DNA from 2 places in the Metabacillus schmidteae genome. Region 2 is predicted to be linked to the other one. Evidence: riboswitches for the same ligand, from Rfam matches in the RefSeq annotation. Region 2 holds a riboswitch; the other holds the start of a gene.

The links. A riboswitch is a leader RNA that binds a small molecule or an ion and turns the genes downstream of it on or off. The one in region 2 is predicted to bind S-adenosylmethionine.
Region 1: linked by a shared signal. The riboswitch ahead of HWV59_RS09605 (2-hydroxyacid dehydrogenase) and the one ahead of HWV59_RS06175 (methionine biosynthesis PLP-dependent protein) in region 2 are both predicted to bind S-adenosylmethionine.

The regions. Positions count from the first base shown of each region.
Region 1 covers NZ_CAESCH010000001.1:2,019,870-2,027,629, forward strand. Annotated here, with positions in the region: gene HWV59_RS09600 (FGGY-family carbohydrate kinase) at 1-492, opposite strand, end outside; gene HWV59_RS09605 (2-hydroxyacid dehydrogenase) at 509-1,510, opposite strand; SAM riboswitch class I at 1,632-1,722, opposite strand; gene HWV59_RS09610 (molybdopterin-containing oxidoreductase family protein) at 1,873-3,921, shown strand; gene HWV59_RS09615 (DUF3892 domain-containing protein) at 3,962-4,273, shown strand; gene HWV59_RS09620 (polyamine aminopropyltransferase) at 4,361-5,914, opposite strand; gene HWV59_RS09625 (DUF350 domain-containing protein) at 5,943-6,338, opposite strand; gene HWV59_RS09630 (DUF4247 domain-containing protein) at 6,361-6,969, opposite strand; gene HWV59_RS09635 (PspA/IM30 family protein) at 7,071-7,739, opposite strand; gene HWV59_RS09640 (DUF4178 domain-containing protein) at 7,750-7,760, opposite strand, start outside.
Region 2 covers NZ_CAESCH010000001.1:1,265,519-1,273,278, forward strand. Annotated here, with positions in the region: gene HWV59_RS06165 (alpha/beta hydrolase) at 1-6, opposite strand, end outside; gene HWV59_RS06170 (hypothetical protein) at 179-457, shown strand; SAM riboswitch class I at 1,411-1,550, shown strand; gene HWV59_RS06175 (methionine biosynthesis PLP-dependent protein) at 1,907-3,031, shown strand; gene metC (cystathionine beta-lyase) at 3,018-4,205, shown strand; gene HWV59_RS06185 (DoxX family membrane protein) at 4,452-5,447, shown strand; gene HWV59_RS06190 (bifunctional diguanylate cyclase/phosphodiesterase) at 5,913-7,760, opposite strand, start outside.

The sequences.
Region 1 (7,760 bases), 750 kb from region 2:
CTTATAGGTAATCCAATCACTAATGCTAGTAAATGATGCAATTCTATCCCATAGAGCGGGTTGTCTTTTCTTTAATCCTACAAGCTTTAGTGCCGAGAAGAGAGCAGACGGTAATCTGCCTGTTGTTTTGTAGATAAGATCGCGTTCTAAGTAATCTTGTTCCCATTCTCGCCCGCGATTATCAATGTTCGGTAACCCAATAAACGAATTTCCGCTTTTGTCTAGTAAAACAATTCCTTGGCGTTGACTAGTGGATGTAATACCTTTGATTGTTACAGTTGGTGAGTTTTTTATCACTTTCTTTGCTAAACGAATGACTTGCTCCCAAAGTGTATCCGGTAAGAAGTAACGGCTGTCAGGATACAAGGTTTCTGTTAGATAGTGAATATCTTCCCGTTCAATACTAACAACTTCACCTGAAGTGGTAACAATGGCAACTCTAACATTTCCTGTTCCAATATCAAATACTAAATAACCTGATTCTTTATTCACATTTATTACCTCTTTCTTATGACTTTACATGCAGGTCTTTTCTATTGAACAAAGTTGGGATTTCAACAGCTTGCTTGTTAAACCACTTCACAAGAGCTTGGTTCATGATAGAAACATGGTGATCTTCTACTTCAAAGCTGGCTCCAGCTAGGTGAGGTGTTGCTAACACATTTGGTAATTGAATGATTTCATAATCACTTTTATCTGGAGGCTCATGATAAAATACGTCTAAAATAGCTCCTCTAATTTTTCCCTCTTTTAGTACAGCAACAAGTGCGTCTCTCTCCACTACAACAGCTCTTGAGGTATTCACGAGCACTGCATCCTCTTTCATTAGACCTAGATAATTCTCGTTAACCATCCCGATCGTTTCATCTGTCCGGGGAAGGTGAATAGAAACAACATCACTTGTTGAGAACACATCTTCCAAAGAAACGCGGGAATAAGCAGGATCCTCGCTTTCTACATAAGGATCATAATATTGTATGGAACAGTCAAAGGCTTTAAGGATATTAGCTAATTTTCGCCCAACTGCACCGAAGCCGACTAAGCCGATTGTTTTTCCGGAAATTTCATTTCCTTTGAATTTTACATAGGCTTGCAAGTAGTCACCGTCCCATTTCTCCTGTTTCAGCCACTCACTTGATGGAATCGTATGTCTATAAAAAGTAATAAGGTTGCCAATAAATTGCTCTGCAACTGCTTGTGCATTACGGGCGGGGGTGTAAAACACAGGTATTCCTCGTTTGGAAGCAGCTTCAACATCTACATTGGAAGGCATTCCACGGCATACACCAACAAACTTTAATTCTGGTACACTTTCAAATACTTTTTCTGTCACCTTATCAAGTTCAGCAATTAATCCTTCAGCCTTTGTCTCTTTTAGAAGAGAAATTAATTCATCTTCATGATAGGCCCTTCCCTGATCTTTCCAACAACGATAGGTATAATTGCCAAAAAGTGACTTCAGCTCATTTAGACCAACTTCGTTATATGGGGCTGTAACTAAAACATTCATCTAATCATCTCCTTCACACTAACAATGTAAAAAATGTACTGTAATCTATAAAAAAATCTCTCTCCAGAGATGGAAAGAGATGATTACTTTATATCGTTTATACAATGACATAAGTGAACTCTTTCTATCTTTCAAGCCATGCTTGCTGGAATTGGCACAATGCTGTTGCCGAGGTTTCAATGGGCCAGTCCCTCCACCTCTCTTGATAGAATCTATATTAAATTTTAAACATTTCTTAAAAACGCAATGTAACTAATATATAAGAGTTAATATTCAGAAGTCAATATATTTTCAGAACTTTCGAAGTAATAGATTTTTTGATATAATTTAAAAATCAATTTTTTTCATGAAAGGGAATCACAATGCAAAGATATAAAGAGATTGAAAGTGGTGTTGTTCCGTCCGTTTGTTCTTTGGACTGTCCGGATCAGTGTGGATTACTTATTCATAAAAAAGATGGGAAAATAGTAAAAGTTGAAGGTGATCCTAATCACCCTGTTACAAAAGGGAATATTTGTAACAAAGTGCGAAATATGGGAGAGCGAATTTATGACGATAAAAGGCTTAAGACACCTTTAAAAAGAATTGGAACTAAAGGTAAAGGAGAATTTGTCCCAGTCACCTGGAAGGAAGCAATAGAGACAATTTCCATGAAATGGAAAAAACTAATTGCAGAAGAAGGGGCAGAATCGATCCTTCCTTATAGCTTTTATGGGAATATGGGAAATATTAATGCTGAGGGCATGGATCGTCGCTTTTTTCATCGTCTTGGTTCAAGCCAACTGGATCGAACAATTTGTTCTGTAGCTGGTTCGAAAGGGTATAAATATACAATGGGAGGAAGCTATGGAACTGACCCTGAGGATATGACAGAAACAAAGTTATTCATTCTATGGGGAATTAATGCTGTTAGTACAAATATGCATCAAATGATGATTGCCCAAAAAGCGAGAAAAAATGGAGCAAAGATCGTCGTGATTGATGTACATAAAAACCAAACAGGTAGAATGGCAGATTGGTTTATTCCTATTTTACCTGGAACAGATGGCTTGCTTGCATTAGGAATCATGCATATTCTATTTAAAGAAGAATTAGTGAATAAGAATTTTTTAGAACAATATACAGTTGGATTTAAAGAATTAGAAGAACATGTAAAGCAATATAATCCAGATATGGTGTCGTCAATCACAGGTGTACCTGTAGAACATATTTATGAATTAGCCCGTATGTATGGAGATATTACTCCTTCGATGATCAGAATTGGAAATGGTATACAACACCATGATAATGGTGGAATGATTGTCCGTACTATAGCTTGTTTACCTGCATTAACAGGCCAATGGTTAGTAAAGGGTGGAGGAGCATTAAAGTCTAATTCAGCTTTTCTTGCGCACAATACAACCGCACTTCAACGTCCGGACTTATTGAAAAAACAAACTCGTACTATTAATATGAATCAACTTGGACAAGCACTTCTTGAAATCAAAAGACCGGTTCGGTCATTGTTTGTATATGGAAGTAACCCTGCGGTGGTGGCACCAGAGGCAACCAAAGTTCGCGAAGGGTTGGCAAGAGATGATTTATTTACCGTTGTTCACGATTTGTTTTTAACGGAAACAGCTATGTATGCAGACATTGTTTTACCTGCTACATCTGCTTTTGAAAATGTTGATTTTTACACGTCCTATTGGCATCAATATATTCATCTTCATGAGCCTGTAATTAATGCTTATGGAGAGAGTAAATCAAATACAGAAGTGTTTCGTTTATTAGCTGAAGCAATGGAATTTGATGAGCCGGAATTTAAAGATTCTGATGAAGTATTAATTAATCAAGCATTAAGCAGTACTTCAAATCAATACTTAGAACATGTTACTTATGATGAATTAAAGAAAACACATTTTATAAAGGCTAAGCAAACAAATTATTTACTTGAAAACTTAAAAACACCCAGCGGGAAGATCGAATTATATTCAAGACAAATGGAAGAGGACGGACATCCAGGTTTGCCTACCTACATTCCTATTCAACCAGAAAGTCGTTATCCATTTTTATTTATTCCAGGACCGAACCATAACTTTTTAAATTCAACATTCTCGAATAATGAAAAGCACATTAAGTTAGAAAAATCCCCAAAATTATTTATGAATGTGAAAGATGCGATTGAACGGGGAATTAAAGATGGAGATAACGTTCGAATTTGGAATGATCGCGGCGAATGTGAACTGGCAGCATCTGTTGGAGAGCTGGTGCTACCTGGAGTTGTTGTTAGCCAAGGATTATGGTCAGATGTTGCAGGAGAAAAACACCTCGTAAATACGCTAACTCCAGATCGTGTGGCTGATATGGGTGGTGGAGCTACCTTCTTTTCTGGTCGAGTAGACGTTGAAGCAGTTAAATCTTACGAATAAAATCACTTCAATTGGACATACAATTCATGAGGTGATAAAAATGGATCGTTTTGAACAAGTTTTTCATCAATACAAAAATCAGTCTAATCAAGATGAAGTACAGGCAGAAATTGCAGAGGATATGAAACCTAATCAAGAGAAAATCGTGGCTGTTAGAAAGAATGAAGATGGAGACTTAATTGCATTTCAGACAGAGTCAGGTAGACAGCTTGATTATGTACAAGCACTCTCAGAAGCAAAGGGCGGCAAACTCGCTCATATTGATGTATTTCATAAGTACGGTCGCGATATTTTAAGAAGTGAACCAGATGGCAACAGGGACAATAATTTAGATTCTCTACCGGAATTCTAAAAGCGAAAAACACAGTTCGGAGTACCTGGGCTGTGTTTTTCATTTATTGGATATTTTAGATAGAAATAAGAAACGATTGACATACACTTAATAACTTCTCCAAGCTTTTTCGTATTTCTCTATAATAGTAGGCCTTGTCAAGGTATTTGTATCGAGTGGAATTTGATTTCCCTTTTCATCTAGTATTTCTTGATCAATGTCCTTACCGAAAGAAGTTAAACCTTCTAATACTTCATTTGTTAAAAATTTCGTTTGGGCTTTTATGTCAGCTTGTTTCAAGTCAACTTCTTCTCTTTTTGCTAACACAAAGCCCCAATCACCGAAGCTTGGAACATCGACGTGCAAATTATCGGTATAAAGATTTGCGGCTTGTATCGTTTTGTTAATGGACCAGTATACCTCTGTTGCGAAGGTAGGACTTGTTGCTTGTATCATGATTGATCCTCCTGGTGCTAAACGATTTCGTACCAATTGGTAGAACTCAAGAGTGTATAACTTGTTTAATGACTCATTATTTGGATCAGGCAAGTCAATCAATATGACATCATATAGGGTACCTTTTTTATGTTTTAAAAACTGGAAAGCATCTTCGTTAATAACTTGAACACGTTTGTCCTCAAATGCCTCTTGGTTTAAAGAAACAACATCTCGATTTGTTTTCCCTAGCTCCACAACTTTAGGATCCAGGTCAACCAAAGTCATTGATTTTACTTCTTTATATTTTTGTAACTCTCTTAGAGCTAAACCATCCCCGCCACCAAGTACCAGAACGTTTTCTCTCCTGTTAGCTGTAGCCATTGCAGGGTGTACGAGAGTTTCGTGATAGCGATATTCGTCACTCGAACTAAATTGAAGCTGTCCATCGAGAAATAATCGTAAATCTCCTTGTTCCTTTGTTAAAATGATTTGCTGGTAATCGGATTGTTCGGTATAGATAATCGGATCTCTATAAAGTTTTTGTTCAAACGTAAAAGCTGTTTCTTCACCAAAAAAAATGCCTGCAATAAGGATAAGGAAAATGACTACTCCCGCTGAGAAATGGCGTTTAAACGTTTTGATCTCATGTTTAAAATAAAGTAAAATCCATAAGGCAATGGCAACATTAATAATGGCTACAAGAAAAGCTGTTTTTACAAGTCCAAATTCCGGTCTTAGCAAGTAAACAAACAGTAATCCACCAATTAGACCTCCAGCATAATCAGAAAACAACACTTTTGCAGTACTTTTTTGCAACGTGACACCAATCTCATTTGCTTTTCTAATTAAGATCGGCAGTTCTACTCCAGTTAGTGCACCTACTATTAACGTAATTGAGTAAAGAAAGAAAGCATCCATTCCAGACTCTAAAAAGGCAGAAACGCCGAACAATAAAAACGTTGAAAGTCCACCAATAATACCGATTAAATATTCAATCCATACAAATGACAATATTAAATTCTTTGTTACCTTCTCACTTATTGAAGCGCCAATGCCCATACCGGTCAAAAAAAGAGAAATGGTGAGGGTGTATTGTTTTACACCATCACCAAGTAAGTAAGAGCCAGCTGCACCAAATAATACTTCAAAAATGATTCCACATACAGATACGATCCCTGAAGCCCAATAGATCGCTTTGCTTTGTTTGATATTCTGTTCAATCACACGCAACTGTCTCCTTGTTCATAAGCTTTTACGTAATCGATGCCCCGATAACAAAGGCCAATCCAATTGATACACACATACTAATAATCCCTACAGAAATATTTCCTTTTTTAAGCTGTTCTTCCACTGAAAAGTTTCGAGTAAAAAGTTCGAACAATAAATACGCAATTAATTGAAGGAACACACCATAAGCACCCCAAATAAGCGTATCTATAACACTAGCACTATGATAAATCGAGAACGCCAGAACAATACAAATTCCAACAATTTTTCCACCGATTGAAAGGGATACGGCATGATTACCATTTAAAATTTCATCCCAATCTTTATATTTCTTCGTCATGAATTCAAATAAAATTAATCCAATAAGTACAATTGCAATCGCTATAATAAAATATACAGCTGTTAAAATAAAAGGCTCCATATTATTTCATTCCCTTCATATTTTATTTTCCAGTTCCCGGACCACCGCCGCGGACAGATGAGGATCCACCTCGAACAGTTGATGTTCCTCCTGTTTTAAAGGATCCGCCGGAAGAACCATATCCCTGATAGCAATCATCTTGGTTTGAATTACACTTGTTTCGCTGTTTTTTACCCCAATCATCTACGTCAAGAATATCGTCTAATAGCCATAGGACAAATAATCCATTAAAAAAATCAGGGCTATAATTATTACGTACGAAGTCATAAGTAGAGATTTCAACCATTGTATTTGCAGGGTTATCCTCGGCAGGTGTTAAGATTACAAAAGTATCTTGATAAATCAGAACTTGTTTGTCATCCTTTTTCTCACTAACTTCTCTAGGTTTTTCATAATCTTGCAATTCGTTAGCCACTTCATCGATGGACTTATTCTCAGCAATATAAATTTCAGAAATCTCTTGAGAGCGTTCTTGGCTTGAGACTACGTCTTGTAGAATATATGTAGTACTAATGAAATCTGCAATTCCATCTTTAAAGAATGAGCCTCCTGTTGATCCTTGTGTTTCATTTCCACATGCAGATAAGAGGAGAATGCAAGATAGAAAAATAAAAAGAAGTGATTTCTTCATTGACTCACCTTCTTTCCAGTCAATCTATTGATTAGCATCACGTTGACCTCTAATGCGGAAAGCATTGGAGGTCAATTTGTTTAAACTTCACATTCAATTTCTTATTCTTTGCCAAGTTTTTTCTTTAAAGCAGCAAGTTCATCATCAATATCATTATTTTCTAATGCTTCGAACTCATCATCTAAGCTTCTGTTAGAAGATCTCATATCTTCACTTGTTTCAGCTTCAGCTTCATATTGAAGGACTTTCTCTTCCATACGCTCAAAGCCACGTTTGGACTCATCACTGCCAATGCCGGAAAGAGTGCGATTGATCTTAGTTTTTGTTTTTGCAGTTTCTGCACGAGCCTTTAGGGAATCTTTTTTGAGCTTCATTTCATTATATTCAGCTTTCATTTCGTCTAATTTCTTTCTTAGTGTATCTGAATCAAGCTTAGCACGTTCATACGATTCCTTTAATGTATCTAGTGTTTGCTGATGAATCTTCTTGTCTTCTAAAGCACGTCTTGCAAGATCATCGTTACCAGCTTCAATCGCCTTAATCGCTTGTTCATCACGCTTTTGAACCATTTTTCCTGCATCCTCAAATTTCTTTTGTAACATTTTTTCATTTGCAATTTGTTTTGCAATAGCTGACTCTGCTTCTCGGATATCTGTTTCCATATCTCTCATAAATTGATCCAGCATTTTTACCGGATCTTCTGCTTTATCTAATAAAGCATTTAATTCTGAGTCTACAACTGTTTTTACCCTTTTAAATAATTTAAACATTGACATCCTCCTAGTTACTTG
Region 2 (7,760 bases):
ACTCATGATTTCCCTCCTGATGCATATATGTTTGAAACCCCTTTCTATTTTAACACGCATAAGTAGTTTCATCCTTAAAAATGCATATAGAAAAAATTTTGAGAAACAGGTTTGAAAAATTGGGACAAGGGAATGTACATAGTAAACCTATTTAAAAAAGAGTGAGAGGAGAATCACAATGAAAAAACAAGCCTTATCAAAGAGGACAGTGGTTTTATCCGGTGTTGCACTATCAACAATAGGTGTTACTTCATATTTGTTAAAAGATGAAAAACGAAAAAATAAGATGAATTATGAAATACAACGCATGAAAAATAAAGCAAAAATACTTTTATCTAGAAAAGAACCAGTTATGGAAAAAGCCGGCCACCCTGATCCATATGATATTGATGATAATACAATGGTGGCGGAAGGATCTATGTATGCTGTAAATTATTTTAATGAAAAAACAAAGTGAGCCGACGAATTTGTCGGTTTTTATTTTTGTTAAAACGTGCCTAACTCCTTGTACAAAGGGCACAAGGTCATAAGCATTCTTGAATTAAAGATAAAGAACATTTTCTCATTCGAAAGGATAAGTGCATACGGACAAAAGGGAAATATGCTTTCGAAAGAGGTGTGAATTGTAATAATAATCCAAATGTGTATCGTTTTGAAGTGGAAAAGGTGCTAAAAGCATACGGAAAAAGGAATGTGAATGCTTTTTTAAAGATAGCTAGTATAAAACCTTTCGCAAAATCGAGGAAAAGATAAATATGAATCTAAAAGTAGTGTGAATTGTAATAATAATCCAAATATGTATCTTTTTTAAGTAGAAAAGTGCTAAAAGCATACGAAAATAAGGAATGTGAATGCATCTATATAGAAAGCCAGCATAAAACCTTCCGTAAGATCCAAAAAAAGGAAAATATGCTCACGGAAGTGGTGTGAATTGTAATAATAATCCAAATGTGAATCTCTTTTAAGCAGAAAAGTGCTAAAAGCATACGAAAATAAGGAATGTGAATGCATCTATAAGAAAGCAAGTATAAAACCTTTCGCAAAAGCCAAAAAAAGGGAAATGTGCTTTCGAAAGAGGTGTGAATTGTAAAAATAATCCAAATATGTATCGTTTTTAAATGGAAAAGGTGCTAAAAGCATACGGAAAAAAGGAATGTGAATGCTTTTATAAAGAAAGCCAGTATAAAACCATTCGCGAAATCCAAATAAAGGGAAAAAGTGAATACCAAGAGCTTCTAATCCCTGTCGGGGCGGAGTAAGGAGCTTGCACTTTTCTTAAATTGGATGAAAAATATACCTGTGTTACCATTACAATTGAACATACAAGTCAAACTATTACGATAATTATATTGCAATATATACATAAATCATGTAAAGTAGTAAAAAAAGTAAATCAAAAATTTCATATATTTCTTATCAAGAGAGGCAGAGGGACTGGCCCTATGAAGCCTCAGCAACCGGTTCATAACGAGTGAAGATCTGGTGATTAATATTTACTGTTTTAGCAGATACCTATGTTGGTTTTTAAAAGCACCGACAGATGATGAAAAATGAAGCGAACAAAGCGGTTTTGTTTGTTCGAAGCATTTTTCATCATCTGTCGCAGGCTTGCATCGCAAGCCGCAAGCACTTGCGTGCTTTTAAAAGCCCCACTTAAACAAATTAAGTAGGTTCTAGGTTCCTAGTAAATATTAAGTTAACGTATTCTATTAAGATCTTCCACGAGTGCCAAGGTGCTAAATCCAGCAAGCAACACCAGCTTTATGCTTGAGAGATAAGAAGAAGCGCACTTAAAACATACAGTCTTCTTCTTAACGAGGAAGGCTTTTTATTTTGTCCCAGTGGGATAACGAACGCTTTCTCTCAATGCCCATAATGATTAATACAACTTTTAGGAGTGAGAAACATGAGCAAACGAATTGAAACGAAATTAGCGCAAATTGGGAATCGAAGTGAAAATGTGACAGGTACTGTTAGCCCGCCAGTCTATTTTTCTACAGCTTATCGTCATGCAGGAATTGGAGAATCAACCGGGTTTGACTATATCCGTACAGGAAATCCAACCAGATTACTTGTTGAGCAGGCGATTGCTGATTTAGAACACGGTGATCGAGGATTTGCTTTTAGCTCAGGTATGGCTGCAATCCAAACGATCATGGCATTATTCCAAAGTGGTGATGAATTAATCGTTTCTTCTGATTTATATGGTGGAACATATCGTTTGTTTGAAAGAGAGTGGAGAAAATACGGATTATCTTTTCAATACGATGATTTCACAAATCCAACAGAAACTGAAAAGCTAATTAATGAAAAAACAAAAGCCTTATTCATTGAAACACCAACAAATCCATTAATGCAGGAAACGGATATAAAAGAATTAGTATCAATCGCTAAAAAACATGAAATATTAGTGATTGTTGATAACACATTTTATACGCCGGTGTTACAAACACCAATTTTAGATGGTGCAGACATTGTGATTCATAGTGCAACCAAATATTTAGGTGGCCACAATGACGTACTTGCCGGATTAGTTGTGACAAAAGGTCAGGAATTAAGTGATGAATTTTTTCAACATCAAAATGCAATTGGAGCAGTTTTATCTCCATTTGATTCATGGTTATTAATGAGAGGAATGAAGACATTATCACTTCGCATGAGACAGCATCAGCAAAATGCTCAGCAAGTGTCACAGTTTTTAGAGGAGCATCCTGATGTACTTGATGTCCTTTACCCGGGAAAAGGTGGAATGCTTTCGTTCCGTTTGCAGGATGAAACATGGGTAAATCCATTTTTGAAAAATCTAAAGACTATCACATTTGCTGAAAGCTTAGGCGGGATTGAAAGCTTTATCACCTATCCAGCTACACAAACTCATATGGACATTCCTCTGGACATTCGAATTGCAAATGGTGTCTGTAACAAATTGCTGCGCTTCTCGGTAGGTGTGGAGCACGCAGAGGATATTATAGAAGATTTAGCACAAGCATTTAAAGCGATGAAGGAGGCGGTAGCAGTTGAGCAATCATGATTGGTCATTTCAAACAAAACTACTTCATAATGAATCAAAGGTGGATCACAGCACAGGATCGGTAAGTGTGCCGATTCATCATTCTTCAACATTTCATCAATTTGATATTGATGAATTTGGAAAATATGATTATGCTCGTTCAGGAAATCCGACACGAGAAGCTTTGGAACAAGCTATTGCAGAATTAGAGGGTGGAACTAGAGGCTTGGCATTTTCTTCAGGAATGGCAGCTATCTCTACTGCATTTTTATTACTATCCCAAGGTGATCATGTATTGGTAACAGAGGATGTATATGGTGGAACATTTCGAATTATTACAGATGTTTTAACTCGTTTTGGCATTGAGCATACGTTTGTCGATATGACAGATCTTCATCAGGTTGCATCTGAAATTAGACCAAATACGAAGGTCATTTATATGGAAACACCTTCAAATCCATTGTTAAAGGTAACCGACATTCAAGGCATTGTGAACTTGGCAAAAGCTAATAATTGTCTAACCTTTTTAGATAATACGTTTTTAACGCCAGAGCTTCAAAGACCATTAGAGCTTGGTGTAGATATTGTGCTTCATAGTGCAACGAAGTTTTTAGCAGGTCATAGTGATGTGCTTGCGGGACTAGCTGTTATTAAGGATCCAGAGCTGGGTGATCGTTTATATAAATTACAAAATGCATTTGGTGCTGTGCTTGGTGTACAGGATGCCTGGTTGGTTCTTAGAGGATTAAAGACGCTGCATGTTCGCCTGCAACAATCTCAAGCATCAGCATTAAAGATCGCCGAGTTTTTAGCAGATCATCCAAAAGTAGAAGAGGTATATTACCCGGGCTTGAGCTTTCATCCGGGACATGATACACAACGATATCAAGCGGATGGGCCAGGAGCGGTATTATCATTTAAATTAGCGGATGGAGATGCAGTAAGAACATTAGTTGAGAATGTTCAGCTTCCTGTTTTTGCTGTAAGTTTAGGTGCTGTTGAATCAATTCTTTCCTATCCTGCTAAAATGTCGCACGCAGCAATGCCGCCTGCAGAGCGTGAAAAACGCGGAATTTCTGATGGATTGCTCCGATTAAGTGTAGGATTGGAGAAAGTAGAAGACTTGATTAAGGATTTTGATGCAGCATTGGAGAAGCTACCGGCTGTAAAGAAAAGTGAAAATGTAAATGTATAAAGGACTAGAGCTGACTCTTTTTGAGTTAGCTCTTTTTTATTGAAATGGATTTTTTATTCACACAATGTTTAAAAAGTCTTTATTGTTTCTTTAGGTTTAAAGTAATATAATCAATACATCTTTTAGGTAGGTAAAATATCCTGGTTATTTTGGTTGAGGTTACGTTACTTAGTCTATGATCATACATATTTAAATTCATATTTACCAGACTAAGTAGTATCTATTTTCAGTAGAGGAGTTTATTACATGAAAAAACGACTGATTTTCTTGTTAACGTTGACGTGTATGATCATACCTGTCATAGCAAGTGCACATGTTAAATGGTTTGCAACAGTTGAACCTGAGAAAATAAGCATTGAGCAAATTTTATCACCATTTTTTATTACGATTTCCTTATTATGTGCAATCATTTTAGCTGTTTTATCTCAAGTAATGGGGAAAGTATTGGATATTCCTCTTGCAGCAAAAATTGATTTAAAACTGGACAGCTTTCGCAAGTATTCAAGGTATTTGCTGAAATATGGAACAGCTTTATCGTTTATCCTTCAGGTTGTGAATGGGACAATGTTTGCACCTGAGTTCGCAATTAATCAAACATGGCAAACGCTCATCATGTGGATTATTATCATCTTTTTGCTTATTCCACATCACTATGCGACGAAAATTGCAGCCCTTTTTATGCTTGGGTTATTTATCTTTGTATGGAGTGAAGCCGGTTGGTTCCATATGTTAGATTATGGGTTTTATGTAGCGATTATCGGAGTATTATTAATCGGAAAAACAAGGCTGGAAAATGTGGGATTTCCATTTTTATACTTAGGGACAGGGTTAAGTTTATGTTGGGTAGCCGTTGAAAAATGGGTGTATCCAATGATGACAACTGAGATTATCCACCATCACAATGTTCCGACATTTGGCTTTGAACCTGGAATATTTGTTGTACTTTCGGCTTTTATCGAGTTTGTTGTTGGGTATCTATTAGTTGTTGGAATCTTAAATCGAGTATTAGCGGTTGTGGTCACGATTTTGTTTATTTTAACAACAACCATTTTCGGCTATACAGAGGTTGTTGGACATGCGATGATTCACATTGTGCTGCTCATCTTTATTATAGAAGGAATTTCGTTTTACCATCCTCCGATTAGAATGCATAAAACAAAATTAGATCAAATGATTTTTGTATCATTAAACTTTTTGTTTGTATTAAGTGCGTTTTTACTTATTTATTATCGATTTGCATAGTAGGAAAGGGGCTGACCCAAAAGTCTAGATTTTAGACATTTGGGTTAGCCTTTTTAGGTTCTTTTACATACTTTGATATTTTTGATTTTTTGATGCAAATAAACGTGTATACCGGGACGTTTCATTGCGCTCCAGACACTTGCTTTCCGCGGGGAGGAAGCTGAGCCTCCTCGCCTTCGGCTGCGGGGTCTCAGCCTTGCCTCACTTCCCGCAGGAGTCAAGTGTCTTCCGCTCCATTCCACTATCGATCTAAAATGGTATTAATAAATGTAACCCTACGAAAACAGCCTTATTTAAAGACATAATTGAACAAAAAAATCGCCCTATTTTGTATAATGAAGTTACCACACCACCTTATACAAGAAAGGGACGATTTTTTTATGAAATATGATCATATCTCTTTCGTCAATTAAAACATGAATCAGTTAGTTCTTCAATTAGACCTTGAAATTCTCATCCCTCTATTTAAATGGTTCCTATAAACTCATATACTTTATTTGCTTGTAGTGGTCGACTAAAATAAAATCCTTGAAAATCTTTACAACCTTTAGATAGCAAGAATTCCAGTTGTTCTTTAGTTTCAACGCCTTCTGCTATGATTTGAATTTTTAACTCTCGTGCAAGCGTGATAAGGGCTGAAACAATTGCTCCATCTTCGTGGTTATTTGGGAGAGTTGAGATAAATGACCGGTCAATTTTAATTGTATCAACTCGAATTTGTCTTAGGTACGTAATAGAAGCATAGCCTGTCCCGAAATCATCAATCGCGATTTTTACACCTATTTCCTGCAATCGTTTCACCGAATGTTGAATAAGCTGACTATGTTGATTTAATACACTTTCTGTGATTTCAATTTCTAAGCAATTTGGAGAAAGAGTAAATTCTGCTAACGTTTTCTCAACAAATGATGGAATATCAGTTAAAATAAACTGATTTACGGAAACATTTACGGCAATTGGAACGATCGGATGCTGTTGTTTCTTCCATTCTTGAATTTGCCTGCATGCTTCCCATATAACCCATTTTCCTAGTTCCTCGATAAATCCACTTTCTTCTACTGAAGGAATAAATTGAAGTGGACCGACTACCCCTTTTTCCGGGTGGTTCCATCGAATTAATGCCTCTAGTCCTATTACTTTCCCTACTTCGGCATTGATTTTAGGTTGGTAATATAATTCGAATTGGTTCTTACTTAATGCGTGATGGAGCTCTTCATTAAGCATGAACAATTCAATTCCACGCTCAGTCATCGATTCATCATACAAAGCGATAGATTTACCGCCAGCCCCTTTTCGTTGGTACATAGCAATATCTGCATTCCTAATGAGAAGATCTAAGGTGTCTCCATGTTCAGGGAATACACTAATCCCAATGCTCGCTGAGACATAAAATTCGCGATTTTCTATTACGATAGGTTTCTTGATTTCATGAATCATTCTGTCTGCAATAGTGAGCAGAAGTGTTTTATCGGTTACATCACGTAATAAAAGGACAAATTCATCGCCGCCCATACGGGAAACAATATCCCCGTCACGTACATGATCGGTAATTCTCTTTGCGACATGTTGAAGAAGTTTATCTCCAAATGCATGACCAAATGAATCATTAATCGGCTTAAATCGATCTAAGTCCATAACTAAAATCGCAAACTTTGATTCACTTGCTTTCGTTTCTTGAATAATTGTGTTAGAAACATCATGAAGATAGCGAATATTATAAAGGTCTGTTAACAAGTCATGTGATGCTAAATAGTGAATCTCCTGTTCCTTTATATTCCGTTCCAATGCAAGACCGGAAAGATAGCTAAACACATTTAACATATCAAGTTCGTAGCGTTCTGGCTCACGAACGTGTGAATGGTAAATGGCAAATGTTCCTAGTAATTCCCCGTCTGTTGACAAGATGGGCTTTGACCAACACGAATGTATACCATGTTTTAATGCTATGCTTTTCCAATTTTCCCATTTCGGATCGGTTTCTATGTTCTTTGTAATTTTTGTTTTTTTCGTGTAAGCGGCATGCCCGCAAGAAGCAAGATTTAGTTTTACAGGAAATTTATCTACCTGAACTTGAAATGATGATGGTAATTGAGATGCATATGCCAAACGAAGCCAATTATGTTCCTTTTCATAAAGCATAATTGAGCAATAACTTTCATTTGATAGATTTTCAACGGTTTCTACAATTCCTAATAAGATGTCTTGTATTGGGTCTCCGGAAGCAATTTTTGCTAAATACATGTACTGAAATTCTTTCATCTTTTGACTTAGCTTCTGATCGGTAATATCCTTCGCAACCCCATGAATACCTAT